2 linked regions of the Paraglaciecola sp. L3A3 genome follow. The protein of the gene in region 1 interacts with the protein of each later gene in a pairwise test. Links are inferred from orthologs where the notes say so. Each region holds a gene or a part of one and is shown on either strand. Other genes may lie near its edges.

Region 1 (16,701 bases):
TTACATCAACCCAGCCGTGACCCCATATATTATGGTCTCGCCAGGTTCGAGTGACATTTTTCAAATTAAATTTTCCATTATCGTAGATACGGGATTCAGGAGTAATTACTTTTTCTTCTAATCCGACTAGAGCTAATAGTGGTTTCACCGTGGATGCTGGCGGGTATTGTCCTTGTGTCGCCCTATTAAATAAAGGACGAGAAGATACTAGGAGCTTTTTGTAATTTTTGCTGCTGATACCATGTACAAATAAATTGGGATCATAACTTGGGCTACTATAAAGGGCCAAAATTCCGCCATCATTGGGATCCATTGCGACAACTGTACCGCGCTTTCCGGCAAATTGTTTTTCAGCTTCTAGCTGTAACTCAACATCAATGTTTAGCACTATGTCTTGTCCTGGAGTAGGCGGGCTAAAATTTAGAGTACGGATGATTCTACCTTGGCTGTTTACTTCTACTTCTTGATAACCAACCGAGCCATGTAGCAGTTCTTCATGATATTTCTCTATACCGCGTTTTCCTATGTCATAGGTGGCGGCATAGTTTGCTTCAAAGCCTGCTTCAGTTAATTTTTGTAAATCTTTTTTATCAATTTTTGCCACATACCCTAATACATGAGTCAAAGCTGCTTTATAGGGATAATAACGAGCTAATCGAGCTTCTACTGATACACCTGGAAATTTATGCTGGTTGGCAGAAAATAATGCGACTTCTTGTTGGTTTAATCTATTGAGTAAAGTAACAGGTTTAAAACGGCGGATACGTTTTCGGTCTTTGTGAAAATCTTCTATATCGTCTGCATCTAGGGATAATAACTTTTGCAGCTCTTTTAGAGTTTTTTCAAGATCAGTAATTTCTTCAGGCACGACTTGTAGGCTGAAGACTGGTCGGTTTTCAGCCAATAAAACGCCGTTTCTGTCATAAATCAATCCACGGTTGGGCGCCACAGGTAATACTTTTATTCTATTTCCATTAGAGCGGGTTTGGTAGTCTTCGTACTTAGTGACTTGTAAATAATATAAATTACTTAACACCATAGCGATCATGAAAAACACACTTAATAAACCGATAACAGCACGTCGAGCAAACAAATTTGCTTCGGCAGTATGATCTTTTATCAGTATTCTAGGTGATGGCAAAACTATTCTCTGTGGTAGGGGTGATTATTATTTATTGACCATGCCCGATAAAGGCTTTCTGCCACTATGACACGCACCAAAGGGTGCGGAAGGGTTAGACTAGACAAAGACCATTTTTGTTCAGAATATTTTATACAATCAGGAGCAAGACCTTCTGGCCCGCCAATTAACAGGCTTACGTCACGGCCATCCATTTGCCAAGATTCCATGGTTTTAGCTAATTTAGGTGTATCCCAAGGCGCACCTGTTACCTCTAAGGTGACAATTCTATTACCTTTAGGAATGGCAGCTAGGGTTAATTCACCTTCTTTTTGTAGGATACGTTTGATGTCTGCATTTTTACCGCGTTTACCGGCAGGGATTTCTGTCAAGTATAGTGGCATGTCATTGGGGAAACGCCGACAATATTCATTAAACCCCTGCTCAACCCAAGCAGGCATCTTGATGCCAACGGCAATGATTTGAATTTTCACTATGACAATAAACGAACTGAGTTAACCCCAGAGTTTTTCCAGTTGATAAAAATCTCTAGCTTCATCTTGCATGACATGTACCACTACATCGCCAAGGTCAACTAATACCCAATCACCATCTTCTTTGCCTTCAATGCTAAGTGGGGCTGTATCAGACTTTTTAGCTTCTACGACTAAATTTTCAGCAATTGAAACAACGTGACGTTTTGAATTTCCAGAGCAAATAATAAGAGTGTCGGTGACAGATGATTTTCCTGATACGTCTAACTCAATGATATCTCGACCTTTTAGGTCTTCGATTTTTTCTACTGCGAAGGCTTTTAGTTGTTGGTGGTCCAAGGATTTTCCTTATGGGTAACATTTATGGGGATAATTATAGATTAGTTTAACAGAGATCGTTACTTGGCTGGTAGAGCTTATGCTGATGAATATAAGTTAAAATACTCGAAGGGATCAATTCTTCAACACTTTTACCTGCTTCTAACTGTTTTCTTAGTAAAGTTGACGACATAGTCAGGGGTTGTGTATTAGCTAAAAATATATGCCCAGCAAGATTATTGTGTAAATCCACTGGATTATTAGTTTGCCTTTGTTGCAACAGGTCTTGCAAAGCTTGATCTTGTGGCATGTTTTCGGAACTACAGGTTGTAGTTTCTTGCCTAGTACAGACGACAAAATGACAAAGTGACAAAATTTGTTGCCATTTATGCCATGTGAGTAAAGTTTGTAACGAATCGCTACCAATAAAAAAACATAAGGGGCGAGTTGGAAATTCAGCCCGTAATTCGCTTAATGTCTCCACACTATAGGTTGCTACACCTCTATTAATATCTCGGGCATCGGGATATAAAATTGGGTGTTCATCACATATCAATTCAATCATTTTTAATCTGTGCTCAGATGACACACAAGCGGCACTTTTATGGCTAGGTATATAACAAGGGATCATCGCAATTTTATTGATTTCAGTAATATTTGCGGCTTCTAAAACGGGATAAATATGGCCCTTGTGAATAGGATCAAAGGTTCCGCCAAATATTCCTAATGGAGCATTGAGCATGTATATTCCTTAATCTGAAAGTGCGTAGTCTAGGGGAATGTTATCCAAAGAATAGGGAATAAAAAGCAGGCATAGATGGCATAATTCTACATAGGGTCGAGGAATAACTGATTGTTTGATGGCAGTGTCAAATTCGGTAAGTTTGGTTTGTATTTTTTGCAGGCTCTCAAGAGATAAACGAGCTAAAGCCGATTGATAAAAACCTTGGCGACTTTTCCATATTCTATGCTGATTCCAATTAATGCTCTTACCTTGATGTCGATCAAATAATAACGCTTCTAAGGTTTGCCATTCTCGGGTTAATGCCCATAAAATGATATTAGGTTCGACTCCTTCACTTTCTAAACGATATAACATTTTTACTGCTTTTTGCCCATCGCCAGATAAAAGCACGTCTATTAAATGGAAAACAGTAAACCGCGATTGATCAACAACCGCTTGTTCTACCTGCTCTAAAGTGGGATTTCCGTTTGGGTATAAAAGTACCAGTTTTTGTATTTCTTGTTTGGCTGCGAGTAAGTTCCCTTCACAATAATCTACTAACAATTGTGCTATTTGGGGAGAACTTTGCATTCCTGCATGTTGCATCTGCTGGATTAACCATTGATGTAAAATATTGCCTTCTAATGGATAGCAGGGGATGTAAATGGCATTTTTATCAACCGCTTTAAACCATTTAGTATTTTGTACATCTTTACCTATTTTTCCACCGTGTATAACAATTAATACATCAGCGTTTACTTGTTGGGCGATGGCTGTTAAGACTTTACTGCCTTCAGCACCAGGTTTGCCTGTTGGTAGTTCCAGTTCGATAATTTGCTTATTGGAAAACAAAGACATAGTTTGACTGGCTTCAATTAAACTATCCCAGCTAAATTGATTATCTACGACTAATGATTGACGTTCGTCAAACCCTTGTTTACTAGCTGTTTTTCTAATCAGTTCTAAACATTCGAGTTTTTGTTGAGGCTCATCGCCAAACACTAGATAAAAAGGTTTCAGCGGTGAGTCGTCTTGTAAACTAAAACGATTAGGATAGACCTGCATTAGTAACCTTTAGTTTGTTGCCAAGTATTATATGAACTGGTTATTTGGCGAATAATCCTGTTGGCAGCTTGTTGGCGCATTTCTCCTAAGACTAAATCGAGTTCGCGAGACTTTGCTAACACAGCATCAGGATCATCTTGATATTCTCTTGTCACATCAAATTCAATAGGGATAGCCTCTTCACCGGGAAACTGAATATAATAATTAATCCCGTAGACTAATTCATATTCAGCCACTTGTCCGGTTGAAAATAAAGAAAGTAATCGTCTGTCTAAATTATCTGATTGAAGAAAAACTCCAACGTCAATTTTTTGCTCTAGATTGTTATTTGCTGTATTTGTTATCACCTCAATGTCAAAACCCTTGAGTTGTTTTTTTAAGGTGCGCTGCAGCGGTGCATTTTTGACACTGGATGATATTTGTAAGGTTTTGATCCCAGAAGGCAAACTATAATCACCTCGCAGTTTAAAGCCACAGCTTGTTATCAGCGTACTGATAACAAGCATGGCTAATAGCTTACTTAGAGCATTAAACACCTTAATTGGCCACAATATTTAATAGTTTTCCTGGCACGTAAATGACTTTACGTATGGTTTTACCATCAATGTGTTGCTGAACATTATTTTCACTTAATCCTAATGCTTCTACTTGTTCTTTAGACGCATCGGCAGCAACCGTAATTTTAGCTCTTACTTTGCCATTAACTTGCACTATTATAAGCTTTTCATCTTCAATCAGAGCATCCGCTTCAGCCACTGGCCAAGGGGCCGTTTCAACTTCGCTTTCATGACCTAAGTCTTTCCACATTACATGACATATATGTGGTGCTATAGGTGCAAGTAATAATACGATTGTGTTGATACCTTCACGTAAAACCGCTAAGTCTTGGACAGATTCTTGAGGGGCTTTTTGTAAATTATTCAACAATTCCATTGTAGCGGCTATTGCCGTGTTAAACGTTTGTCGACGACCAATATCGTCACTGACTTTTTCGATAGTTTTGTGGATCAAACGACGTAATGTTTTTTGTGGGCCAGACAAACTTAATTTATCTATCGCAACTGCCTCACCGGCTTCTATATGCTCTTGCACCAAAGTCCATAAACGTTTTACAAACCTATGGGCGCCTTCAACACCTGAATCAATCCATTCAAGTGTTTGTTCTGGTGGCGCGGCAAACATAGTGAAAACACGTATAGTATCTGCACCGTATATATCGATAACTTTTTGAGGATCAATACCGTTGTTTTTGGATTTAGACATCTTAGTCATGCCAGCATGTATTACTTCTTTGCCATCGGCTGCTAATACGGATTTTAGGATGCGTCCTTTATCGTCTTTTTCACTCTCTACATCGGCTGGTGAATACCAAGTTTGTTTGCCCATTTCGTCTTCACGATAAAATGAATCAGCTAACACCATACCTTGGCACAATAAACGTTTATAAGGCTCATCTGATTGAACTAAACCTTCATCACGTAATAATTTATGGAAAAAACGAGAATACAATAAATGTAAAATAGCATGTTCTATTCCCCCAACATATTGGTCAACGGGCAACCAATAGTTGGCTTGTTCTGGATCTAACATGGCTTGGTCATTTTGTGCACTACAATAACGAGCGTAGTACCAAGATGACTCCATAAAGGTGTCAAAAGTATCGGTTTCTCTCAGCGCAGGTTGACCATTAAATTCAGTTTTTGCCCATTCAGGGTCGGCTTTAATAGGTGAAATAACCCCATTCATTTCTACATCTTCAGGTAGTTCTACAGGAAGCTGATCGCTAGGTACTGGAACAGATTCTCCATTTTCTAAATTTAGCATGGGGATAGGGGTGCCCCAATAACGTTGGCGTGAAACACCCCAATCGCGTAGTCGATAGTTGACCTTCTTTTTACCTTTATTTAAAGACGCAAGCTTGCCAGCAATAGCATCAAATGCTGCTGTAAATGATAAACCATCGTATTCGCCAGAATTAACCAATAAGCCTTTTTCGGTAAAAGCAGCTTGGCTTAAATCGACTTCTACAGATTGATCTTCAGCCTTAATAACTTGTTTTATCTCTAAACCATATTTAGTGGCAAATTCCCAGTCACGTTGATCGTGTCCTGGTACCGACATAACGGCACCTGAGCCGTATCCCATAAGTACAAAATTAGCGACCCAAACTGGTACTTTGTCACCGGTTAAAGGATGAATAGCATAATAGCCAGTGGCACAACCTTTCTTTTCCATTGTGGCAAGTTCAGCTTCAGCTACTTTAGTGTTTTTACATTCTTCAACAAAGTCTGCTAATTCATTATTCGTTTTAGCTGCTTCTAAAGCGATAGGGTGTTGTGCTGCAACCGCAACATAAGTCACACCTAACAATGTATCAGGACGGGTTGTGTAAACGTCAAAGTCATTTTGTCCGGCAACGGTTTGCTCTAAATCAAAGGTGATTTCCACGCCTTCAGAACGACCTATCCAGTTTTTCTGCATGGCACGAACTTGTTCTGGCCATTCTTCAAGTTGTTCTAAGTCACTGACCAGCTCTTCTGCATAATCGGTGATTTTAATAAACCACTGAGGAATTTCTTTTTGTTCTACTAGTGCACCAGAACGCCAGCCACGTCCGTCAATGACTTGTTCGTTGGCTAAGACTGTGTGATCCACTGGATCCCAGTTTACAGTGGCGTTTTTCTTATAAACCAAGCCTTTTTCGTACAAACGAGTGAAAAACCATTGTTCCCAGCGGTAGTAGTCTTTTTTACAAGTGGCTATTTCACGATCCCAGTCGTAACCAAAACCCAAAGATTTTAGCTGGGTTTTCATGTAGTCAATATTGGAGTATGTCCAATTGGCTGGAGCTGTGTTGTTGTTGATGGCTGCATTTTCAGCAGGTAGCCCAAAAGCATCCCAACCCATAGGCTGTAACACGTTTTTACCTAACATACGTTGATAGCGGCTTATCACGTCACCGATTGTATAATTACGTACGTGACCCATATGCAGTCGCCCACTTGGGTAGGGAAACATAGACAAACAATAAAATTTTTCTTTATCTTCTTGTTCTGTTGCCTTAAAGGTTTGTTGTGTTTCCCAATAGGCTTGAACCTCTTTTTCGATTTCTTGAGGTTGGTACAGTTTTTCGGCCATTAAAAAATATTTCCGTGACTAGAGCAATTTAGATCGTTCGACCTATAGACAATGCGATAAGAATTAGCTGGTTAGAATACCTTAGGCCATGACTTTCAAACAATAGGCAAAGTGGTATTTGTGAACTATATTCAAAAGTTTTTGTTTATTAGCAATGTTTTATCAATATATTGCTGGAAAATTAAGCGATCGGTCAGCAGGAATAACGATCTGTTTGACAGTATCCTGTTTACGGGTTTCACTATTTGTAGAACCTTTCTAAATGCAGTGATTCATTTTCTATGCAAAGTAACTATATATTACATCTTCAGCAATTATCAGCTAAACCAAGTAGGAGGTTGATTAATCAAGCGTTGAAAGACGATTCTGCACTAGATTCGACTTTTATCGGCCAAGATCGTGCTCGCGATGCGTTGTCTTTTGGATTAGGTATTAAATCAAAAGGTTATAACCTTTATGTTATGGGTGAACAAGCCACGGGGCGTTTTACTTTAGTCCGTGAATTTATTGATAAATATGTCAATAAAACTGTTACCCCTGATGATTGGTGTTATATCAATAACTTTGATGATGAGCGGGAGCCTTACTCTCTTAAGTTATTGGCAGGTGAAAGTAAAAAATTATGTAAAGACTTAGGCCATTTAATTGATGAATTGTTAGATACCTTTCCTGCAGCCTTTGATAACCCAGGCTATCAACGGAAAAAAGCGGCAATAACCCGAGAGTTTGAACAAAAATATGATCAAGCAATCGAAAGTGTTGAAGCCCAAGCTCAGCGTAGTAATGTGGCATTATATGAAGATGCCGGCACTATTTCTTTTTCACCTATAGTGGATGGTAAAACCATCAATGACACTGAGTTTGCCTTATTTCCGGAAGAACAGCGGCAAACTTATTACGTATTAATTGATGAATTAGAAGATGTATTAAGTGAAGCGCTTATTGAATTACCCAAATGGAAACGGGCGACAGCTGAAAAGTTACGGCAATTAAAAAAGGATACTGCTGAGCAGGGAATACGCCCATTACTGAAAGATTTAGAACATGAATATTCTGCTGATTTAGCGATTCTAAAATTTTTACGACAGCTAAAACCTCATCTTGTAGAAACCGTGGTAGAGGTGTTAGCGGATGAGAAAAAAGACAATAAAGAAGATGAATACGACAAACGTTCTATTTTAGAAGAACAATATTTACCGAATATTTTAGTTTCTCACGATGTAAACAGTGGCTCTCCAGTTGTTTATGAAGCCAATCCTACTCATCAAAATTTATTTGGCCGAGTGGAATACACCAATATTCAAGGTTCGGTTTTTACTAATTACAGAATGATCCGCCCTGGCGCTATTCATAAAGCAAATGGTGGATATCTATTGCTTGATATGGATAAAGTGATTGAACAGCCTTATGTATGGGAAACGTTAAAGTTAGTCCTAAAATTCGGTTATCTTAAAATGGATTTACCGCAACATGATGTGGGCATGGTTAATTCAATCACATTAAATCCCCAGCAAATTCCCATCGATGTAAAAGTGGTGTTGTTAGGATCTCGAGATTTGTATTATACATTACAAGATTATGATGATGAGTTTTATGAGTTGTTCCGAGTATTAGTGGATTTTGATCACGAAATACCCCTCGACAAAAAGACCTTGTTTGATTTTGTCGGCAGAGTCAGAAGTCAAGTGAAAAACTTTGGCTTGGATGGTATATCCGCAAAAGCTATGTACCGTTTAGTGGAATACAGTTTGCGTCTAGCTGAGCATCAACAGCGTCTATCAGCAAGATTTTCTGATGTACTGGAATTATTACATGAGGCTGAATATTTTTGTAAAGAACAAAATGTTTTAGAGTTAGATGTGGGTCATATTGAGAGTGCATTGCAAGCAAAAACCCATAGAACTGGTCGTGTCAGCGAAGCTGTATTAGACGATATAAAACAAGGACAAATCTTAATTGCCACAGATGGCGTCGATATAGGTAAAGTAAATGGTTTAACTGTATTGGAAGTAGGGGATTGTATGTTTGGTACCCCAGCGCGTATAACATCTACCGTTTATGCCGGTTCCAACGGCGTAATTGATATCGAAAGAGAAGTAGAATTGGGGCAATCAATTCACTCTAAAGGTGTCATGTTATTAACCGGATATTTAGGATATAAGTACGCCCAATTATTTCCTTTAACCTTATCTGCAAATATTGCTATTGAACAATCTTATGGACATATCGATGGAGATAGTGCGTCGTTAGCCGAACTTATCGCACTTATTTCTGCACTGACAAAAATACCTGCCAGACAAGATTTAGCCATTACCGGTTCAATAAACCAATATGGGCAAGTGCAGTCTGTAGGTGGCGTAAACGAAAAAATAGAAGGTTTTTTTAAACTCTGTGAACATAGAGGCTTAACCGGTACCCAAGGGGTAATTATCCCTAAGTCAAATCAAGTCAACCTGATGTTAGACAAGGATGTTATCGCGGCAGTTAAAGCGGGGAAATTTAATATTTGTGTGGTGGAAACAGTCGATCAAGCCTTAGAGATATTAATGGGCAAAGATGTAGGTCTGATGAATAGTAAAGGCCGATATCCTAAAAACTCAATTAATTATATGGCGGTTTCTAGTTTATTGAATATTGCTAATATTGTGAATGGCGCAGATGATGAGTAGTTTATATTACTTGTGAAAATAGCCACGTTGTTGAAATAGATGTTTTGTTAAAATATAAGTGATTTTTTTCTTCAACAGGCTTTATTTATTCTGCTAATATCCGCCACAATTTTTTATTATTAGGCAATAGTTATGCAAATTACAAAAGGCACTGTAGTGCAGTTTCACTATAAAATTCAAGACTTAGAAGGTAACGAGTTAGAAAGTAACTTTGGTGAAGAGGCAGTCGCTTATCTTCATGGTTTCAATAATATGATGCCTGGCATCGAAAAATCTTTGGAATCTATGAGTAAAGGTGATGAAGTGGAAGTAGAACTTGAAGCCGCAGAAACCTATGGTGAAATCCAAGCTGATAGTGAACAAAGAGTATCTGTTAAACATTTAACCGGCTTATCAGGTGCAAAAACATGGAAAGCGGGTATGACTGCAGTAGTCAACACGGAACAAGGCCAAAGAGAAGTCACTATCATCAAAGTGGGTAAATTTATGGCTACTATTGATATCAATCATCCTTTAGCGGGTAAAACGCTGAAATTTGATTTGAAAGTTGCAGATGTGAGAGCAGCAACTGATGAAGAAGTTGAGCATGGGCATGCTCATGGTGCGGGTGGACATCACCACTAATATGACTAGATAAATTAGCAGTATCTTTATTATTAAAAATAACGATACTGCTGAATTTATATTACGAAAATCAATTAATGTTTCGGTAATTCAATTTTTTTCTGGTCACTTTGTTTATAAATCACCAAAATATGACCAATACTTTGAATTTTTATTGCTTTTGTTTCTCTAATAATGGCATCCATTATTAGTGACTTTTCTTCTTTATCATCAGTAGGAACTTTCACTTTAATTAATTCATGATGATTAATGGCTAAGTCGATTTCCGCTAAAACGCCTTCAGTTAGGCCGTTTCCGCCTAATTGGACTATAGGTTTTAAAGAGTGAGCTAAACCCTTTAAATGTTGCTTTTGTTTGTTTGATAAGGTCATTGTGTAATTATTCTTACAATTTATTTGATTAAATACGGTTGAAAACAGGTATTCTAACGCCATCTCACAGTTATTCCTAATTTCAATGTTGTTCAATGAGTAAGAATAAACAATCAGTTAGTAGCCAGAGATGGTTAAAAGAACATTTTGATGACAAGTTTGTGCAATTAGCGCAAAAGAAAGGTTATCGTTCACGTGCGGTTTTTAAACTTGAAGAAATTCAAAATAAAGATCAATTAATTAAACCTGCCATGACTGTAGTTGATTTGGGGGCGGCGCCTGGCGGTTGGTCTCAATATTCAGCAGGTGTTGTGGGTGATGATGGAACTGTGATCGCTTGTGATATTTTACCTATGGATCCCTTAGCAGGGGTGGCCTTTTTGCAAGGTGACTTTCGCGAGGAGTCTGTACTTAACGAGCTGTTAAATAAAATTAATGGTAAGAATGTCGATATTGTAATGTCAGATATGGCCCCTAACTTTAGTGGTAATGATGCTGTTGATCAGGCTAAATCTATGTATTTAGTAGAATTAGCCTTAGATATGTGTCATCAAGTATTAAAGAAAAATGGCAGTTTTGTGGTGAAGGTATTTATGGGCGAAGGTTTTGATTCGTTTTTTAAAGATGTACAAAAAGCGTTCAGAGTGGTTAAAACACGTAAACCTGAATCATCACGAGCCCGATCTAGAGAAGTTTATCTGGTAGCGACGGGATATAAATTATAGTAGTCTGGCTTCTTCGAACAAAGAAGCGCAAGACGCCAATCAAAGAGTCATTTGACTCGTAGTAATAATAGAGGTTTAACAACTTGAGCGACATGGCAAAAAATTTAATCTTATGGCTGGTCATCGCTGTCGTATTGATGTCGGTTTTCCAAAACTTTTCTGGCTCTGAACCAAATAGAGTCGCCACAGACTACACTCGTTTTTTGAAAGATGTTGATAATGGCGTAGTTAGCCAAGCAACAATTGATAGAGACACTGGTGAAATTGTCGGCACTAAACGCAACGGTGAACAGTTCACAACTGTTGTACCTTATCTTGATATGAAGTTAATGGATCAACTTATCGAAAATAATGTGGCTGTGTTTGGTAAACAACCAGAAGAGTCTTCATTATTAACGTCTATCTTTATTTCCTGGTTCCCAATGTTATTACTGATTGGGGTCTGGATCTTTTTCATGCGTCAAATGCAAGGTGGTGGCGGTAAAGGTGCTATGTCATTCGGCAAAAGTAAAGCGCGTTTATTAGGTGAAGATCAAATTAAAACGACCTTTGCTGATGTAGCAGGGTGTGACGAAGCAAAAGAAGATGTTTCAGAATTAGTCGACTTTTTACGTGACCCAAGTAAGTTTCAGAAATTAGGCGGCAAAATTCCTAAAGGTGTGTTGATGGTTGGTCCTCCGGGAACAGGTAAAACATTACTTGCTAAGGCGATTGCCGGTGAAGCAAAAGTACCTTTCTTTAGTATTTCAGGTTCAGATTTTGTTGAAATGTTTGTTGGTGTTGGTGCCTCTCGTGTACGTGATATGTTTGACCAAGCTAAAAAATCAGCTCCTTGTATTATTTTTATTGATGAAATTGATGCAGTAGGCCGTAAACGTGGTGCAGGTCATGGTGGTGGCCATGATGAGCGTGAACAAACCTTAAACCAAATGTTGGTTGAAATGGATGGTTTTGAAGGACACGAAGGCATTATTGTTATTGCTGCGACTAACCGTCCAGATGTACTTGACCCTGCATTATTACGTCCTGGACGTTTCGATCGCCAAGTCATGGTAGGTTTACCAGATATCCGTGGTCGTGAACAAATTTTAAAAGTGCATATGCGTAAAGTGCCATTAGGGGACAATGTTGAAGCACATGTTATTGCTCGTGGTACACCTGGTTTCTCTGGTGCAGATCTAGCAAACTTAGTTAACGAAGCTGCATTGTTTGCTGCCCGCACAGATAAACGTGTGGTGAGTATGGATGAATTCGATAAAGCGAAAGATAAAATCATGATGGGCTCTGAACGCAAGACTATGGTCATGTCGGAAGAAGAAAAAACCAATACTGCTTATCATGAAGCTGGACATGCAATTGTTGGCCGTTTAGTACCTAAACATGATCCAGTTTATAAAGTGTCTATTATTCCTCGTGGTCGAGCATTAGGTGTGACTATGTATTTACCTGAACAAGATAAATACAGTTCATCTCGAGAAGAATTAGAATCTCGTATTGCCACTTTATTTGGTGGGCGTATAGCAGAAGAAATTACTTTGGGTGCAGCCGGTGTAACCACTGGTGCGTCGAATGACATTGAACGTGCTACCGATATTGCTCGCAAAATGGTAACCCAATGGGGGCTTTCTGAGAAAATGGGTCCCATCAATTATAAAGATGACGAAAACGAAATGTTTATGGGAGCGGCTCCATCACATATGTCAGCCGAAACTTCTCGTGATATTGATGCTGAAGTCAGGTTATTAATTGACAGAAATTACACACTAGCTGAAAAATTATTGAAAGAAAATATGGATGTTTTAGAGGCGATGAAAGACGCCTTGATGAAATATGAAACCATAGATGCTAAACAAATTGATGATTTGATGGCACGTAAAGAAGTTCGTCTTCCAGCTGAATGGGTCAGAGATGGTAAGACTGATGATTCTGATAAACCATCTGGTGGCGCAAAAGCTGCTGATGACGCTGATAAAACTGAAGAAAAGAAAGCCGATAAACCTACTACTCCAGATGTAGGAAAACCTGGCGACGCAACGAGTTAGTTTTAGAACAAATGATAAAAACGCTTTGTTGGCAATCTAACAAAGCGTTTTTTTATTTGAAAGCTTAAAATATTGAGCATGTATGCAATTTAAAAACAAATTCATAGACCTGTCAGTGCCCAAGATAATGGGCATCTTAAATGTCACTCCTGATTCTTTTTCTGATGGAGGACACTTTAAAAATTTTGACCAAGCTATGTATCACACTGAGTCTATGTTAACAGAAGGGGCTGCTTTTATTGATGTAGGCGGGGAGTCTACTCGACCAGGGGCTGTTGATGTTGATCTTCAGCAAGAATTAGATCGAGTATTACCCATAATTGCAGCCATTACTGAACGCTTTGATACTGTTGTTTCAATTGATACCAGTAAAGCACAAGTGATGACCGCCGCTGTAGCGGCTGGTGCGGCTTTAATTAATGATGTGAGAGCGTTACAAGAAAAGGGCGCATTACAAGCTGCGGCAGAGGCTAATGTACCAGTCTGTTTGATGCATATGCAGGGGCAACCCCGTGTTATGCAGGAAAACCCTGAGTATGAAAATGTGACTGATGAAGTTATCAATTTTTTGCAGCAAAGAATGATTGAGTGCGAAAAAGCGGGAATGACTAAAGATCAATTGATTATTGATCCTGGTTTTGGATTTGGTAAAAGTTTGCAGCATAATTATCAATTGCTTGCGAACTTAGATAAATTGTCAAGTTTAGCTGTGCCTATTTTGTCTGGTACTTCAAGAAAGTCAATGATAGGAAATTTACTGGGTCGTAATATTGATGAGCGGCTAGCTGGCAGCATAGTGACTGCTAGCCTTGCCACATTGAGTGGGGCAAAAATATTACGGGTACATGATGTCAAAGAAACAGTGGATGCAGTTAAAATAACAACATTAGTTAAGGATTACAGGAAACTATAATGAGTGATAGAAAATACTTCGGTACAGACGGTATTCGTGGCAAAGTCGGCGAAGACAAAATCAATCCTGAATTTGTAATGAAACTAGGTTGGGCCGCTGGAAAAGTTTTAGCGGGAACTGGCACCAATAAAGTCCTTATTGGTAAAGATACCCGTATATCTGGCTATATGTTGGAATCAGCATTAGAAGCGGGGTTATCTGCTGCGGGTATTAATATTGGCTTATTAGGGCCTATGCCGACTCCAGCTATTGCTTATTTGACTAAAACTTTCCGTTCAGAAGCGGGCATAGTGATCAGTGCTTCTCATAATCCTTATTATGATAACGGTATCAAATTCTTTTCAGCTGATGGTATGAAACTTGACGATGATATTGAAATTGCCATTGAAAGTCAGATGGATCGTCCTATGGAATGTGTGGCTTCAGACAAACTAGGTAAAGCCACACGAATTGCTGATGCGGCCGGTCGTTATATCGAATTTTGTAAAGGTAACTTCCCCTCAGATTTATCCCTCAAAGGTTTAAAAATAGTGGTAGATTGTGCCCATGGAGCCACATATCACATAGCACCAAACGTATTGAGTGAATTAGGTGCACAAGTGATTGAAATTGGTACCGAACCTGATGGTTTGAATATCAATCGTAATGTCGGGGCCACATCGATGAAAGCTATCAAACATAGTGTTCTGAAAAATAATGCTGATCTAGGGTTTGCCTTGGATGGTGATGGTGACCGGATTATGTTGGTGGATCACAAAGGAAATGTGATTGATGGCGATCAGATTGTCTACATCATCGCTAGGGACGCGTTAAAATCTGGTATGTTAAAAGGTGGTGTGGTTGGTACTGTGATGAGCAACCTTGGTTTAGAGGTCGCCTTAGGGACCTTAGGCGTGCCGTTTGCTCGCAGCAAGGTGGGTGACCGCTACGTGATGGAATTACTTAAACAAAAAGATTGGTCGATTGGCGGCGAAGGCTCAGGCCATGTATTGAATTTGGCCGCTGCTTCTACTGGTGATGGCATTGTGGCCGGATTACAAGTTTTGGCGGCCATGCTGCATGCGGAAATGACTTTATACGAATTAAGCCAAGGTATGGTTAAATATCCGCAGACATTAATCAATGTCAGATTTACCAATGGCAAACAACCTCTTGAAGATAAACAGGTGAAACAATCTGTGATTGACGCCGAAACGGCATTAGGTAATAAAGGCCGAGTTTTGTTGCGAAAAAGTGGAACTGAGCCACTTATTCGAGTGATGGTTGAGGCCAATGATGCACAAGATTCAAGTACTTGGGCTGAATATATTGCCGATGCTGTTCGTAAAGTGAACGAATAGACAAAAGGCGAAGCATATTTGGCGAGTATTACTTGTATAATTTCATTGGGTTAGTTAATATCTCGCGCGCTTTTTTATTGATGCTAAGAGGAATATCTTTTGCAGACAAACATTCGTAGGTCTTTAGTGGTTGGTAATTGGAAGATGAACGGTGATAAATCGTTGATTGGTAAAATGCAATCATGCTTGAGTCAAGTGGACTTAGGGAATATGGATTGGGCTATTTGTCCTCCGGCTCCTTATTTAGGTTTATTTGATAGTTCAGTTAGGCTGGGTGTACAGAATGTCAGTCAATTTGACTCAGGGGCTCACACTGGTGAAACATCCGTTTCAATGGTTAAAGAACTCGGTTGCCAATATGTTATTGTTGGTCATTCTGAAAGACGTGAAGACAACTTTGAATCAAATGAAATTGTTGCGTTAAAAGTACAAAAAATATTAGATGCTGGATTAACACCTATTTTATGTATTGGTGAGCCAGAATCAATTCGTGATGCGGGCAATGTGTTTGATTACCTGACTACTCAGTTGAATGCTGTAGTCACGTTACTAGGCATATCAGCATTTGCTAATATAGTCTTGGCTTATGAACCCATATGGGCGATAGGGACGGGTAAAACAGCCAGTCCTGAGCAAGCACAAGAAGTACATGCTTTTATTCGTGAATATTTAGCAAAACAAGATTCAAACATTGCGGCTGGTACTGTTATTTTATACGGCGGTAGTGTGAAAGGAAGTAATGCCCAAGAATTATTTTCTCAGGCAGATGTAGATGGTGGTTTAATTGGCGGCGCTAGTTTAAACCCAGAAGATTTTTTAAGTATTTGCTTAGCTGCAAATCAATAGAGGCAACACATGTTTTACGAAGTATTAATTATTGTTTATTTGATCGTCGCTATAATGTTGATCGGTTTTGTATTGATCCAGCAAGGTAAAGGCGCAGATATGGGCGCATCTTTCGGTGGTGGTGGTTCTAACACAGTTTTTGGCTCTGCTGGTTCTGGTAACTTTTTGACCAGAACAACTGCTATATTAGCGACTTTGTTTTTTGTTATCAGTTTGATCCTTGGTAACCAAACTGCTGATAAAGAAAAAGATGCAGATAATTGGCAAAACATTGAAGTGCCAGTGGTTGCTCAGCCCGATACAGATGTTCCT
Region 2 (13,200 bases), 1.6 Mb from region 1 along the record:
AAAATTAAAACAGCGCCCCGATTTACATTTAAACTTACCTTCTATGCGTTGTGTAGGTTACCGTCAAATGTGGCAGTACTTAGATAATGAATACGATTTTATTGAAATGCGTAATAAGTCGCTTGCTGCTACTCGACAGTTGGCTAAAAGACAATTAACATGGCTACGTAGTTGGGAAAATATTTACACTCTAGACACGTTTTGTAACGACAATTTGTCAAAAGTAATACAACTAAGCGGAATTCGACTATAGTCGAGTCTATACAGCTAAATGTTTTACTGTATAATCGAATTTGCAGTAAATTTCATAATAAAAAGAAAAGGATAGATCATGGCTAAAGGGCAATCCCTACAAGACCCGTTCCTAAATGCATTGCGGAAAGAGCGTATTCCCGTATCCATTTATCTAGTTAATGGAATCAAGCTACAGGGTCAAGTTGAATCATTTGATCAATTTGTTATTTTACTCAAAAATACTGTAAGCCAAATGGTTTATAAACATGCAATATCTACAGTAGTACCTTCTCGCGCAATCCCAATGCCTAGTACAGGTCAAGCTGATTCAGACGAAGGTTAATTTGATAGGTATAGGAGAACGGCTTGTTTGACCGTTATGAAGCAGGTGAGCAAGCTGTTTTAGTACATGTAGAATTTGCCGATGAAAATAGCAAAGAAGATTTATTAGAACTACAGTTATTGGTGTCTTCTGCTGGTGTAAATGCAATTGATGTTGTGACTGGATCCCGTCAAGCGCCTCATCCTCGTTATTTTGTTGGTAGTGGTAAAGCTGAAGAAATTGCTAATGCAGTGCGAACTCTGCAAGCAGACGTGGTTATATTTAACCATAGTTTATCCCCTTCTCAAGAACGTAATCTAGAACAATTATGTCAATGTCGAGTACTTGATCGTACTGGGCTTATTTTGGATATTTTTTCCCAGCGCGCCCGTACTCACGAAGGTAAGTTACAAGTCGAACTAGCACAACTTCGGCATATCAGTACGCGGTTAATTCGAGGCTGGACTCACCTAGATAAACAAAAAGGTGGCATAGGGTTACGTGGCCCAGGTGAAAGTCAACTTGAAACTGACCGACGATTATTAAGGGCAAGGGTTAAGTCAATTCAAGGTCGTTTAGTAAAAGTTCAGAAACAGCGTGAGCAAGGTCGTCGAGCAAGAATTCGTGCAGAAATTCCAACGGTTTCATTAGTTGGATATACTAACGCAGGCAAGTCGACATTATTTAACGAAATGACTAATGCAGCTGTTTATGCGGCTGACCAGCTGTTTGCAACCTTAGATCCAACACTTAGAAAAATTCAGTTACAAGATGTGGGTTCAGCAATTCTTGCTGATACGGTTGGTTTTATTCGACATCTCCCCCATGATCTAATTGCAGCTTTTAAAGCAACCTTGCAAGAAACGCAGCAAGCTAACTTGTTATTGCATGTGGTTGACTATTCTGATGACCAATTTAGAGAGAATATTGATCAAGTAAATGATGTTTTAGAAGAAATTGAAGCTGATGATATTCAGCAATTGGTGGTATGCAATAAAATCGATAGAATGGAAGGTGTCGAAGCAAAAATAGATAGAAATGAAGAAGGTGTACCAATAAGAGTTTGGTTGTCGGCACAGCAAGGGGTCGGTATCGATTTATTGCTGATTGCGATAACTGAGTGTCTTTCTGAAAATATGGTACAACATAGTCTATCTATTCCCCCCAATAAAGGTAATTTAAGAGGGGTATTTTTTGAGATGAATTGTATTGCTTCAGAAAGTTATTCTGAACAAGGAAATTGGCTGGTGGATGTACGCATGGAAGAAAGCGACTGGCTTAGATTAATTAAAAGAGTCGATGAAAATTTAGAGTCTTATATAGTCAAATAATAAATTTATTAGTTTGTTAAAAATAACAGGCTAACAATTACAACATTTATAAACTTATTGAATTAACTAGTTGGAGAGTAATCATGGCTTGGAATGAGCCCGGTGGGAACAATAACGACCCTTGGAAAAATAAGGGCGGCAAAAATCAAGGACCGCCAGATTTAGACGAGGTGTTTAAAAACTTGATGAATAAATTTGGCAAGTTCGGTGGTGGCGATGGTAATTCATCTGGGGGTAAAGGCCTAGGTGGGATCGGTGCAATTGTTATTATCGGAATTTTAGTGGCAGCTTGGGCTGTGAGTGGTTTTTATACTATTCGTGAAGCCGAGCGTGGTGTGGTGTTGCGTTTTGGTGAGTTTAGTCACTTTGTTGAACCTGGACTTCGTTGGAAGCCTAGTCTTATCGACACAGTCAGACCCGTTGACGTGCAAACTGTACGTTCTATGCCATCTTCTGGCTCTATGTTGACGGAAGACGAAAACGTAGTGCGTGTTGAAATGGAAGTTCAATACCGTATCACAGAACCGTATAAATATAGCTTTGCAGTCACGAGTCCTGAAGAAAGTCTAAGTCAGGCTTTTGATAGCGCTATCCGTTATGTAGTAGGTCATTCAAAAATGGATGATGTATTAACTAGCGGCCGTGAGACTGCCAGACAAAGTGTACGTGATGAATTAACCAGTATCATAGAGTCCTATGATATGGGGATTTCTATTGTTGATATGAACTTCAAGGATGCTCGTCCACCTGAAGAAGTGAAAGAAGCATTCGATGATGCCATTGCTGCTCAAGAAGATGAGCAAAGATTCATTAATGAAGCTGAAGCTTATTCTCGTGAAATAGAACCTAGAGCTAGGGGGCAAGTTAACCGTATGGCCCAAGAAGCACAAGCTTATAAAGAGCGCGTGACTTTGGAAGCGCAAGGTGAAATTGCTCGTTTTGAAGAGTTACTCCCTCAATATACAGCTGCACCAGATGTGACCCGTAGCCGGATCTATTTGGAAACGTTAGAAGAAGTTTACTCTAATACAAGCAAAATTTTGGTGGATACTGAAGGTACCAGCAACATGATGTATTTACCTTTAGATAAAATATTAGAAAGACAATCTGGACCTACTATTCCAGCCAATATTCGTAGCACATTAGAAGGGTTACGTAATCAGGATCCCGATCCTCAACCTGTATCAAGTAATTCTAGAAGCTCTCGCAGTTCTAGTATTCGGACTGGGAGATAAACAATGAAGAATTTTTTAGCTCTTATTATTGTGGCTTTAGGCCTACTTACCTTTGGTTCTTTGTTTGTTGTCGAAGAGGGTAATAAAGCCATTGTTATCCAATTTGGTAAAGTACAAAGAGATAGTAGTACTGATGAAACAACGGTTTTTGAACCTGGGTTACATTTTAAATTACCGTTTTTTGATCGTGTGGTAAAACTGGATGCACGTATTCAAACTCTAGATGAAGTGCCTGATCGTTTTGTGACTTCTGAGAAAAAAGATTTAATTGTCGATTTATACGTTAAATGGAAAATTAAAGATTTTGCAAAATACTATCTAGCCACCGGTGGCATTAAAAGTAGTGCTGAAGTCTTACTACAACAGAAAGTAAACAACGGATTACGTTCTGAGTTTGGTACACGTACCATTCAACAAATTGTATCTGGTGAACGTTCTGAATTAATGGATGAGGCAATGGAACAAGCTTCTTCTAGTTCAGATGAGTTAGGTATTGAAATTGTAGATGTGCGAGTTAAACAAATTAACTTACCACCTGAAGTACGTAATTTTATATTCCAACGTATGCGTACTGAGCGTGAAGCTGTGGCCAGAGAACATCGTTCTGAAGGTCAAGAAAAAGCTGAGTTTATCAAAGCTGACATCGACGCTAAAGTCACAGTTATGTTAGCTGATGCAGAACGTAACCTACGTAAACTTAAAGGTGAAGGTGAGGCGCAAGCAGCTCAAATTTATGCTGAAACCTATACAAAAGATCCTGAATTTTATAGCTTTTTACGTAGTATGGACGCTTACAAGAAGAGTTTTAATTCTAAACAAGATGTAATAGTTGTTGAGCCTGATAGTGACTTCTTTCGATACATGAAAGGTCAAAAAGGTAAATAACTTTTAGTTACCAATATAATAAAAAAGCGCCGAATGGCGCTTTTTTTATAATTACAGATTGGTAATACTTGTTTTGTAAACTGCGGGTTAGTCAGCGCCCGTAAATTTGTCTGGTCCCATTATTCGTTGATAACGTTATCCATAGAGTCTAAAAAATTGCAAAACCCTTCGAAAGGCAGAGGTTTACTAAATAAATAGCCTTGACCTATGTTGCATTGGTTTGCGATTAAAAAGTCTTTTTGTATCTGGGTTTCAATTCCTTCGGCAATAACACCTAATTTTAAGCTTTTGGCCATAGATATCACTGCCAAAATAATTGCTCCCTCACAGTCTCGACTTTGGTTATTTCCCGTTAAGGCCATAATAAATGAACGGTCAATCTTGATGTGATCTATAGGTAATTTTTGCAAGTATGATAATGAACTATAACCTGTGCCAAAATCATCAATCGACACACTCACACCAAGAGTACGTAATTCACTTAATAAATAATGTATCTTGTCATAATTATCGATTAACACCCCTTCAGTTAACTCTAGCTCTAATAATTTGGGAGATATGTTTTCTTTATTTAAGGTGTATTTAATAAATTCTAATAATTTTTGTTCTGTAACTTGGCGTGGAGATAAATTAACTGTTAGTTTTATTTCAATATTTTTCTGTTTAAGAACAGATAATATTCTACAAGCCTCTGCTATTACCCACTTGCCAATAGGGATGATTAAGCCAGTTTGTTCGGCTAAAGGAATAAATAGATCTGGAGGGACAAGTTCACCGTTTGATAGTCGCCATCTAATTAGGGCTTCTGCTTTTACTATTTTATTAGCGGAGATATCAATTATGGGCTGAAGGAATAATTCAAACTCATCATTTTCAATAGCATTTCTTAATGAATCTTCCATTTCAATACGTTTTAAAGAGGCTTCTACTAATTCTTTCGAGTAAAACTCTAAACCACTTTTGGTATTTTTCTTTGCAGTATATACAGCTAAATCTGCATATTTCATCAGCTCTTCAGCATTGTTTGAATCTTTCGGATAAGCCCCTGCGCCAACGTTTAATCCTACTTCACATTTTATATTTGAATCAAAGTAAAAGGGCAATGAACAAGTACTAATTAAATCATCGACGAATCGACAACATTGGATTTGGTCTTCAGCAGAAAATTGACTATGTTGGTGGTCGAGTTCCATTATTATGGCAAATTCAGTTCCGCCTATTCTGGCGACAACATCATCTACATGAGAGACAGATAACAAACGTTTTGATAACTCTTTAATCAAACGATCGCCAATTAGGTGCCCATATAATTCGTTTATGCGTTTAAAGTGTTTGATATCGATATAGAGTAAATAAAAGGATCTATTTCGTTTTATCTTTTTTTCTAATTGCAGCCAAAAATATTGGCGGTTTGGCAAATCAGTTAGAACATCAAAATGAGTCAGTTTCTCATTTTGTTTCAACAGAAACTTAATTTGTGTGACATCACTGACACTTAATAACCAATATTGAATCGCTTGGTTGGCATCTTTAATTGGGTGTATCGCGACTTTTAACCACTTACCTTGTTCTGGTGGATTGAGCCAACACAATTCTCCTGTCCATGGGCTATAAGTATTAAATACCCTTTCATATTCAGGGTATTGTTTTTTAAATAAGCTTAAAATAAGTCTATCAACAGGTAGTTGGATTTCTATGTGGGAGTCATTAAAGAGTGAACTTAATGCAGGGTTTCCCGCCACTAATTGTAATCTAGCGTCTAAAATTGCTACCCCTAAATCTGTTTGTTCTAGGGCTTGCAATATCGGCTGTTGGATAGTTTTGGATTGATTAGTCTTAGCAAGCATAGCATTTAATTTTGTATGTAAATGATCATGCTTTTCGGTTATTTGGTCGTTAGATATTAATAATTCTCTAGCGAGCTGTAAGGTGTGTTGTTTTTGTTCGAATTTGCTTTTGAGCCTATGAATCACTAAGTAATATTTGTGCTGATTGACTATCGCATTGGCTTCTAATCTTAGTAATTGGTCTGGGATTTGTTCAGACCATATGCCTGATTCGATACTACCATTTTTTGAGGTTGCCCAAAGCTCTGCTGCATCGATTAAGAAATATTCTAGATAATGAGAGTTTTGCGAAAAAGTGAATATCTTTTTATTGTGCGTTTCGGGCAACAACTGATTTAGCCATTTTCCTTGATTATACAACACTTCAAATTCACTTTCTGAGACTCGCTCAAGTATGACGCAATCAAGTAAATCTAATTCGTGAAACAATGAAATGTCCATATCAAGGTTACTCCGTTAAAATATTCGCTATATAAGAAAACATCTCTTCAACACCTTCTCCAGTTTTTGCACTGGTATCAAAAGATTTAGAGTATGAATGTTTGATATCGCTTAATTCTGATTCAGTCCAGTGCCATGTAGTAGGTAGATCTTTTTTATTTAGAGCAAGTATTGCTGGAATATCTGACACTTCTTTGACCATTCTATATATTTCAATGCCCTCAACTAATGATTGAGAGCGAGTGCAGTCTGCGACTATGATGAATGCAGATGCTCCTCTTATATATTTAGGTTGAAACCCGCAGTATCTATCAATACCCTCTATATCCCAAATCATTAACTGCACTGATTCTTTATCCGTTTGTACCACTTTTTTATCAATTTTTACCCCAATAGAGGTAAGGTACTTTTCAGAAAAAATACCTTCTACAAATTGTTTAATCAGGCTCGTTTTCCCTACTCCCGAAGCCCCGAGTATACAAATTTTCTTCTGGATCATAAGGTTCTCAACAGATACGTTTTTATCATAATTATTATTTTAAATGTTTGTTGGTTAATGACTTGCATTAAAATATACCACATTAAATAGCACTTTTCGGGCGCCTTCGTCAGTTGTTTTTAAATCAATCACTCCTAAACCTATTGCATTAAGCCTATTGGCGTCGATACCTAGCTCTTGGAGTTTCAATTTTACATTGTCAGCCCGTTTCTGACTGAGAATATTATTATAACTTTCTGTCCCGACGGTATCGCTTGCTCCCATAATGACTAAACCGAGTGATAGCTTTTGTTGATCGGCAACTTGGATTAAGTTATTAAATTGTTCTTTAACTTGTATCAGCGTATTTATCCCCGCAGCTGATATTTCACTTTTTCCTTTTTCGAAAGAGATTGAGACATTGTCAATTTTAGCTATGTTTAAATCTAATATGGCGCGAATAATAGTGGGATCATCAGCGGCACTACTTTTGTTGCTATTTATTGTGATACCGTCTAGCCATTTGGCTTTAAAATTTAAGCCTAGAATTGAAGACAATTCATCTTGTAGTAGTAATTTTTCTAAACCACTGAGTTGTCCACTAAAAGTTGGCTGGTCGTTAGACCAATCAACTTCTACATTGGCAAAAGCCCTCAAGCTTTTCTGTACTTTATTTTTTATTAGCTGAGCATCTAAAGATAAATAAGCACGTTCTGTGAAATTAATATGTTCTAGAGGGATGTTATGTGAATTTAGCCATTTTGTTATGTCAATAGCTGATGGGTCTCTTAATGCTTTAAGGTTTATTTCTTTTAACCCTGTCAATTCTAACTCAGTAACTAATATGCCCGGCTCTAGATCTATTTGTTGTATCTGTTCTACAAGGTTGCTAGATTGCCAACGTATTGTGGCTAAATACCCTGCTGCAAGTAATATTAATCCGACTACAATCCAAGCTAACCAGGGCTTTTTTTTAGCTTGCTTTGAATCGGTTTTCAATTCTGCAATTAAACAATCTCTTAACTGGTTTTCACTATTTTCAAATGCAAATGCATCACCATTAAAATCAGTTAATTCTTTATCATAAAGTTTGTGAATTTCTTCTAAAGTAATTTGTAATTGATTCGCTACATTTTGTGGCATATTACCTGTTACTGCGGCGACCACAACAGCCTTAGGGCCCTGTTTCAGTAATAAAGTAAAGTCATCGGTACGTACTACATCTAGTTGTTGTTCACTTGAATCAGCATTAGGCTTAAAGGAATCTGAAACAAAATCATTGATGGCGGTCAACATGGAAGAGACCATATCGGCATCAGCACCTGTGTCTATTCCCAATGAAACAGAATTAAGCAATAGACCTGTTTCTCTATGAATTAAAAATACTTGTTCTACTCGAAAAGAAAACGTTTGGCTCGCGACATATTGAGAAAAACTCACATTTGCTTGCCACGCTTTAAAACGCCATGTTAACCCTTTGATGGTTAGGCTGTTTTCAATTAAGGCATTAGTTTTTTCAAGTAATTCTGTAATGAAAGCAGTGACAGATTTTCTGACTAAACTCCCCACAAGAGGGTATAAGTAGCCGACAAATTGCTCACTATGATTGGCTACAGATGTTTCAACTGATTTTTCGACTAGGGGTAATAATACTTTGTTAACTGAACCATCTTGTTTTTCTCGATCGTGTAATGCTTCTGAAAAAACTTCCCGTACCACTTCTCTGGCATTTTCTTTGAGCGCTTGTTTAACTACATGGCCATCTTCGCCTAACACTATTTGGCGAATTTTATCCATCTGCTCAGTGTCAGGTATTTGTGGTTGAGCCTCTTGCGAATTTGTCATCGGAGGTTTTACAAGTCTTCACCAGTTTCTAAATCACTGGCAACAGCGGCAAGTAATTTAGCAAGGGTTTTACGATCTGTTTTAGATGAGTTTAAGTCAGTGGAAACTTGATTGAGTTTTGCCAAAGTTTGATTAAGTTGCTCGGTAAAAGTGTTGCTCAGATTTTTTATTTCTTTGTCTAAGCGTTCGTGTATTTCATCATTTTCTTGTTTACTATTGGCTTCTGCCATTTCTAGAGCTGAAGCTATACGGTCTGCATAGGCATTGATTTCACTGGCTTTTTGCTCTTGGCCTTGGTCTGCAATCGCTAATTTATCTTCTAAATGATTAAAACCATCTTCCATTTTGGTTTGTAAAGTTTGCATATTTTTTTCTAGCAACTGTTCCATTTTTCTGAAGTTTTGTTGTGTTTGTTGTTCTAAGGAATCAATACGCTTTTCGATATTATCTTGTGCGGCACCGAATACAATTTGGCGTAAACTATCTAATTCAGACGGTTGTTGTGTTGCTTCTACATTCTTTGTATTTTCCACATCTTTTTTATCGGACATGACGCCATCCTCTGCTGCTAGCTTAATTTATTTAATATCGATTGGTGCTACTGTAAATAATTGTAATTACAAGTAAATACCTTGTGTATACATAATGCACAGGTTTGACGTTAAATAAAACAGCTTTTAGATTAATAGCCCAAAAAAAACACCACTTTTAAGTGGTGTTAAAGTTGACAGTGGCATGTTTACTTATATTTTAGAATGTGGCTTCAAAGCCTATCGATGGAAATATCCCCATTCCCTCTTCACTTGCTACGGTGAAGTTGTCAGGTGTTTCTGTGCCATCAGGTTTGTAGTAATAACCTGAAACATTGCTATTGGCCAAAGCGTTAATAACGGCAAAGGTCAAGGCTGCGGGTTTGCCCATTATCTGATAGCTATATTTTGCTTGCAGATCTAACCTACTGTATGTGGGAAGGGTTTCTGAGTTCAGCTCGCCGTAGATAGCTAGATAGTTATTAGGATAATCTGGATTGGAACGTAAGCCAACAATAGGTGTGTATTTGGCACCACTTCTGGCTGTGAAACGAAAGCCAAATTCCCATCTTTCGGTAAGGTGATAGTTAAATACGCTATTCATTATCCAGGGTGTATCTAAATAATATTCGCTGGTGATATGAGTTAGTTCATCTGTTCTTTCACTTTCAGACCAGCTAATAGATAACCAGCCATTCCAGTTGTCTGATAGGTTTTTTTCTAATAACCATTCCAACCCCTTTGCGGTCCCGGATAGGTCATTGGTGTAACGTTTTTCTTCAGTATCGTATTGTAAATCAATGGCTAATGGGAGTTGAGATAATGCTTTATGGTAAAGCTCAGTCGTTGTATGCCAATTGTTGGCAAGTTGCCATTTTAAACCTGCAGAATAATGCTTGGCCTCAGGTGGTTTAATATCAGGGTTGCCAATGAGCTTGAGTGCAGTATTTATATCAGGAAATCGACTATATGATCCCGCTTTGACAAAAACAGTCATTTTGGGACTAATTTGCCAGTTTAGTTGTGTCCTAGGATGAGTAAAATGTGTTTTAGTATAATCGTCGTATTCTGCTCTTAAGCCTAACTCTAAACTTAAGTCCGGATGCATTTGCCAAATATCAGTGATATATAGCCCGTATAGGTTTGCCGTAATATTATCTGCACCTAGGGTACGTTGCCCCTTTTGTTCGTTACAATTATTAGTATGGTCTGTGCAAAAGTAAGGGATCATGTCAAAGGAGTAATTAAAATCGTTGCTTTGTAAATCGAATCCGAGGCTTATAGTTTGCTGACTAAAGCGTCTTGTTTGCCCCAAAAAACGTAAGTTAAACTGATCATTTTCAGTTTTTTGGTATTGCTCGTCACCGTAACTATCTTTGTTTTCAGACAATACATGATTCACGCCTAAGCTAATAATGTCATATTGGTTGGCAAACCATTCCCATTGTATGCCTTGACTATCAAATTTGCTGTTGACTCTGTAATCGCCAATCACGTCTGGATCAAGTTTGCCTGACTCTGACAAGTCTGAAATATTGATGCCGGCACCATCACTTGCACCATTAATATTGAAGGTAAGTTTATGATTATTGCCAATTAACCATTGGTATTTACCTTGATAGTCATCGCTTACAGGCGCATCAAATATGGTTAAACCAACGTCCTCATCTTCTCCCTCTTTCCCTTCTTTTAGAAACAAATGGATCAAACTACGGCGATATGAAAAATAAAAGGCTTGATTATCGAGAGTCTCGCCCTCAACCAAAAGACCGACTTTGAGTAAACTCGCATCTAGTTTTACTTCTATCGGTTGGGCCTTAGGGTCTCTTAATTGCACATCAAAAATGCCTCCCGTGGCATTACCATATTGACTAGAGAATGCGGCAGCTTGTAAGTTGAAATCACGTAACAAGTTTTTGTTAAAAATGCTGTCGCCGAATAGATGAAATATATAGTCAGTTGGCATGTTGTCTATATAAAAAGCGTTATCATCGGGAGAGGAACCACGAATAGCAGGCTCACCACCTGCATCACCGCCTGCGTAGACTACACCTGGTAAACTAAAAACCGACGCTATGGGATCACCATCAATTCCCGCGACGGCTAATAGTTTTTCAGTTTCTAACGAAGGTAAACTTTGTGCTTGGTTTCTTTGCCCTACAATTTCAAATTTTTCAACTTCGACTTTTTCACCCTCTATTCCCCCAACTTCAGTTATATTTATCTGTCCTGCTAATACAGTATTGATAAGTAAACTACTAGGTATAAATATACCGATCATCAGATAACTGGGCTTGATATACATAATGGCTTCCTTGATGTTAAACCTATTGTTTGCTGTTTGAATTGCTGTACATATTAAGTAGAAGTTTCTACAAGATCTGTTGTATAAGTGTGAGTAAGTGTTATTGCCATCTATGCAATGAGTTTTATTAATTAGGGTTAGCTGTCATGTCGTTAAGGTAGGTGATGCCAATAGGGATGGGGCTGATAATTTGATCAATAACTTACAATTTTTGAACATTTTAGTTGGCGCTTAGATTATTTATTAAACGCCTGCTTTGTTACTATTACAAATATCGAAATTTAGTGATAAAAATATGCAAACGAGATGTTTATTTAAATTGTTGCTCGCCAGCTTTTGCTTCTGCAGTGCAGGGGTATTTGCACAAAGTAATAATCAGCCAACGGCTAACGTCCATTCTGATAACCCTGAAGGAAAATTTAGTTGGAGCTTAACCATAGCGACTGACATAGTTTTGACAGAGTCGATGTTTATTGGTGCAGAGCAAGATCAAGATTTGGATTTTGTTAATATTTCTATTTTGTTGGATCTATATTATAAGGGTTTTTTTATTCAAACGAATAAGCATAGATTTGGTGGGTATGCGAATGGTGCTGAAGTTGGTTATGAATTAGAGGTGAATGATCAATACGAAATCGACTTAATCAATAAAATGTATTTACCCGGATTTTCGTCTTCTTATGTTGGCACAATTGATACCCGAGATATCCCAGAATTAGAGGGAATTAAAGATCGTGAGTTTATCTCGAGTCAAGGGATCCGATATATGCGCTATTTATCAAACTCAGTATATTGGATAGATTTAGCGGCAAATATATTCGGCGATGAACACAGTGGCTGGGTGGTAGATGGCTTTTACAGTTACATTTTGCAGAAACGGAATTGGGATATAAATTTAGGCGTAGGGGCTAGTTTTTATTCAAGCAATATGAATAATTACTATTTTTCTATTAAGCCAGAAGAAGCGACTCAGATCAGAACCGAGTATAAACCAGGGGCAGGCTATCGTTTACAAATAGAGGCCTTTGTTCAGCGGCCAATAAATGAAGATTGGTTATTCAATGGAGGACTGACGATTAGTCATTATTCTAAGAGTATTGCTGATAGTCCTATAGTGGTTCGAGAAAATGAAGTCACTGCTCAAATAGGCTTTAGTTATGTATTTTAAACAACAGTTAAAATGGATTTTATTGTTGTATTTTAGTTGTTCTTCTCCATCTTTCGCTCAAGATAAGTTAATGTCATCAGCTCAGTTGCTGGTACAACCTAATAAGTGTGTTGCCCTTAATCAAGGGCGGGAGTGTTTTGCCGAGTTAACTATTCGTTGGCAACAAAATGAAACCAGTGACTATTGCTTATTTATTCAAGAGTTTAATGCCTATCCTAGATTATTGCGTTGTTGGCATGACGTTAATCAGGCTGTGTGGCAATATGAATTTCAATCAACAAACGATAGCCAATTTTTGTTAATGAAAAAAATGCCGCAAACAGTGTTAGCTTCTGCAAAGGTTCAAGTCAGCTGGTTGTATAAAGCCAGTATCCGAAAACGCAGATGGCGACTTTTTTAGGAGTAAAGCATGAATAGCCAAGGACGACAGCCAATCACTAGTCACTACGCACATATTCTACATGTGGAAGATGACTTGTCGTTGGCTGAATGGGTAACTGAATATTTACAAACCAATGGTTTTAGTGTCGAGCATCTTGGTCGTGGTGATCAAGTGATGCAGGCTGTCGCGAATAATCA

What was found.
Region 2: the proteins of ftsH (region 1) and hflK interact in binary tests that used the Escherichia coli proteins (3 or more experiments, as listed by UniProt). The link is inferred for Paraglaciecola sp. L3A3 from one-to-one orthologs.

Annotation. Positions count from the first base shown.
Region 1 is NZ_CP047023.1:2,040,025-2,056,725, forward strand. What follows is about bases 10,920-13,810. They hold ftsH (ATP-dependent zinc metalloprotease FtsH), read left to right. Parts: upstream 10,920-11,331; coding sequence 11,332-13,290; downstream 13,291-13,810. Other genes in these bases: rlmE (23S rRNA (uridine(2552)-2'-O)-methyltransferase RlmE), read left to right, coding at 10,920-11,248; folP (dihydropteroate synthase), read left to right, coding at 13,373-13,810. In the rest of the region: mrdA (penicillin-binding protein 2), read right to left, coding at 1-1,141; 23S rRNA (pseudouridine(1915)-N(3))-methyltransferase RlmH, read right to left, coding at 1,144-1,614; rsfS (ribosome silencing factor), read right to left, coding at 1,636-1,953; nadD (nicotinate-nucleotide adenylyltransferase), read right to left, coding at 2,000-2,674; holA (DNA polymerase III subunit delta), read right to left, coding at 2,684-3,721; LPS assembly lipoprotein LptE, read right to left, coding at 3,721-4,272; leuS (leucine--tRNA ligase), read right to left, coding at 4,259-6,859; GQR87_RS08545 (Lon protease family protein), read left to right, coding at 7,141-9,528; GQR87_RS08550 (peptidylprolyl isomerase), read left to right, coding at 9,661-10,152; ribosome assembly RNA-binding protein YhbY, read right to left, coding at 10,227-10,523; more of rlmE, read left to right, coding at 10,619-10,919; more of folP, read left to right, coding at 13,811-14,203; glmM (phosphoglucosamine mutase), read left to right, coding at 14,203-15,543; tpiA (triose-phosphate isomerase), read left to right, coding at 15,643-16,389; preprotein translocase subunit SecG, read left to right, coding at 16,399-16,701. UniProt on the Escherichia coli protein: Acts as a processive, ATP-dependent zinc metallopeptidase for both cytoplasmic and membrane proteins. Plays a role in the quality control of integral membrane proteins.
Region 2 is NZ_CP047023.1:415,124-428,323, forward strand. Bases 1,116-4,046 are described here. They hold hflK (FtsH protease activity modulator HflK), read left to right. Parts: upstream 1,116-1,970; coding sequence 1,971-3,122; downstream 3,123-4,046. Other genes in these bases: hflX (ribosome rescue GTPase HflX), read left to right, coding at 1,116-1,887; hflC (protease modulator HflC), read left to right, coding at 3,126-4,007. Outside these bases: tRNA (adenosine(37)-N6)-dimethylallyltransferase MiaA, read left to right, coding at 1-253; RNA chaperone Hfq, read left to right, coding at 332-577; more of hflX, read left to right, coding at 601-1,115; GQR87_RS01790 (bifunctional diguanylate cyclase/phosphodiesterase), read right to left, coding at 4,127-6,295; GQR87_RS01795 (Rab family GTPase), read right to left, coding at 6,303-6,794; GQR87_RS01800 (OmpA family protein), read right to left, coding at 6,849-8,618; GQR87_RS01805 (hypothetical protein), read right to left, coding at 8,627-9,169; GQR87_RS01810 (TonB-dependent siderophore receptor), read right to left, coding at 9,369-11,453; GQR87_RS01815 (MipA/OmpV family protein), read left to right, coding at 11,749-12,621; GQR87_RS01820 (DUF3019 domain-containing protein), read left to right, coding at 12,611-13,021; GQR87_RS01825 (response regulator transcription factor), read left to right, coding at 13,031-13,200.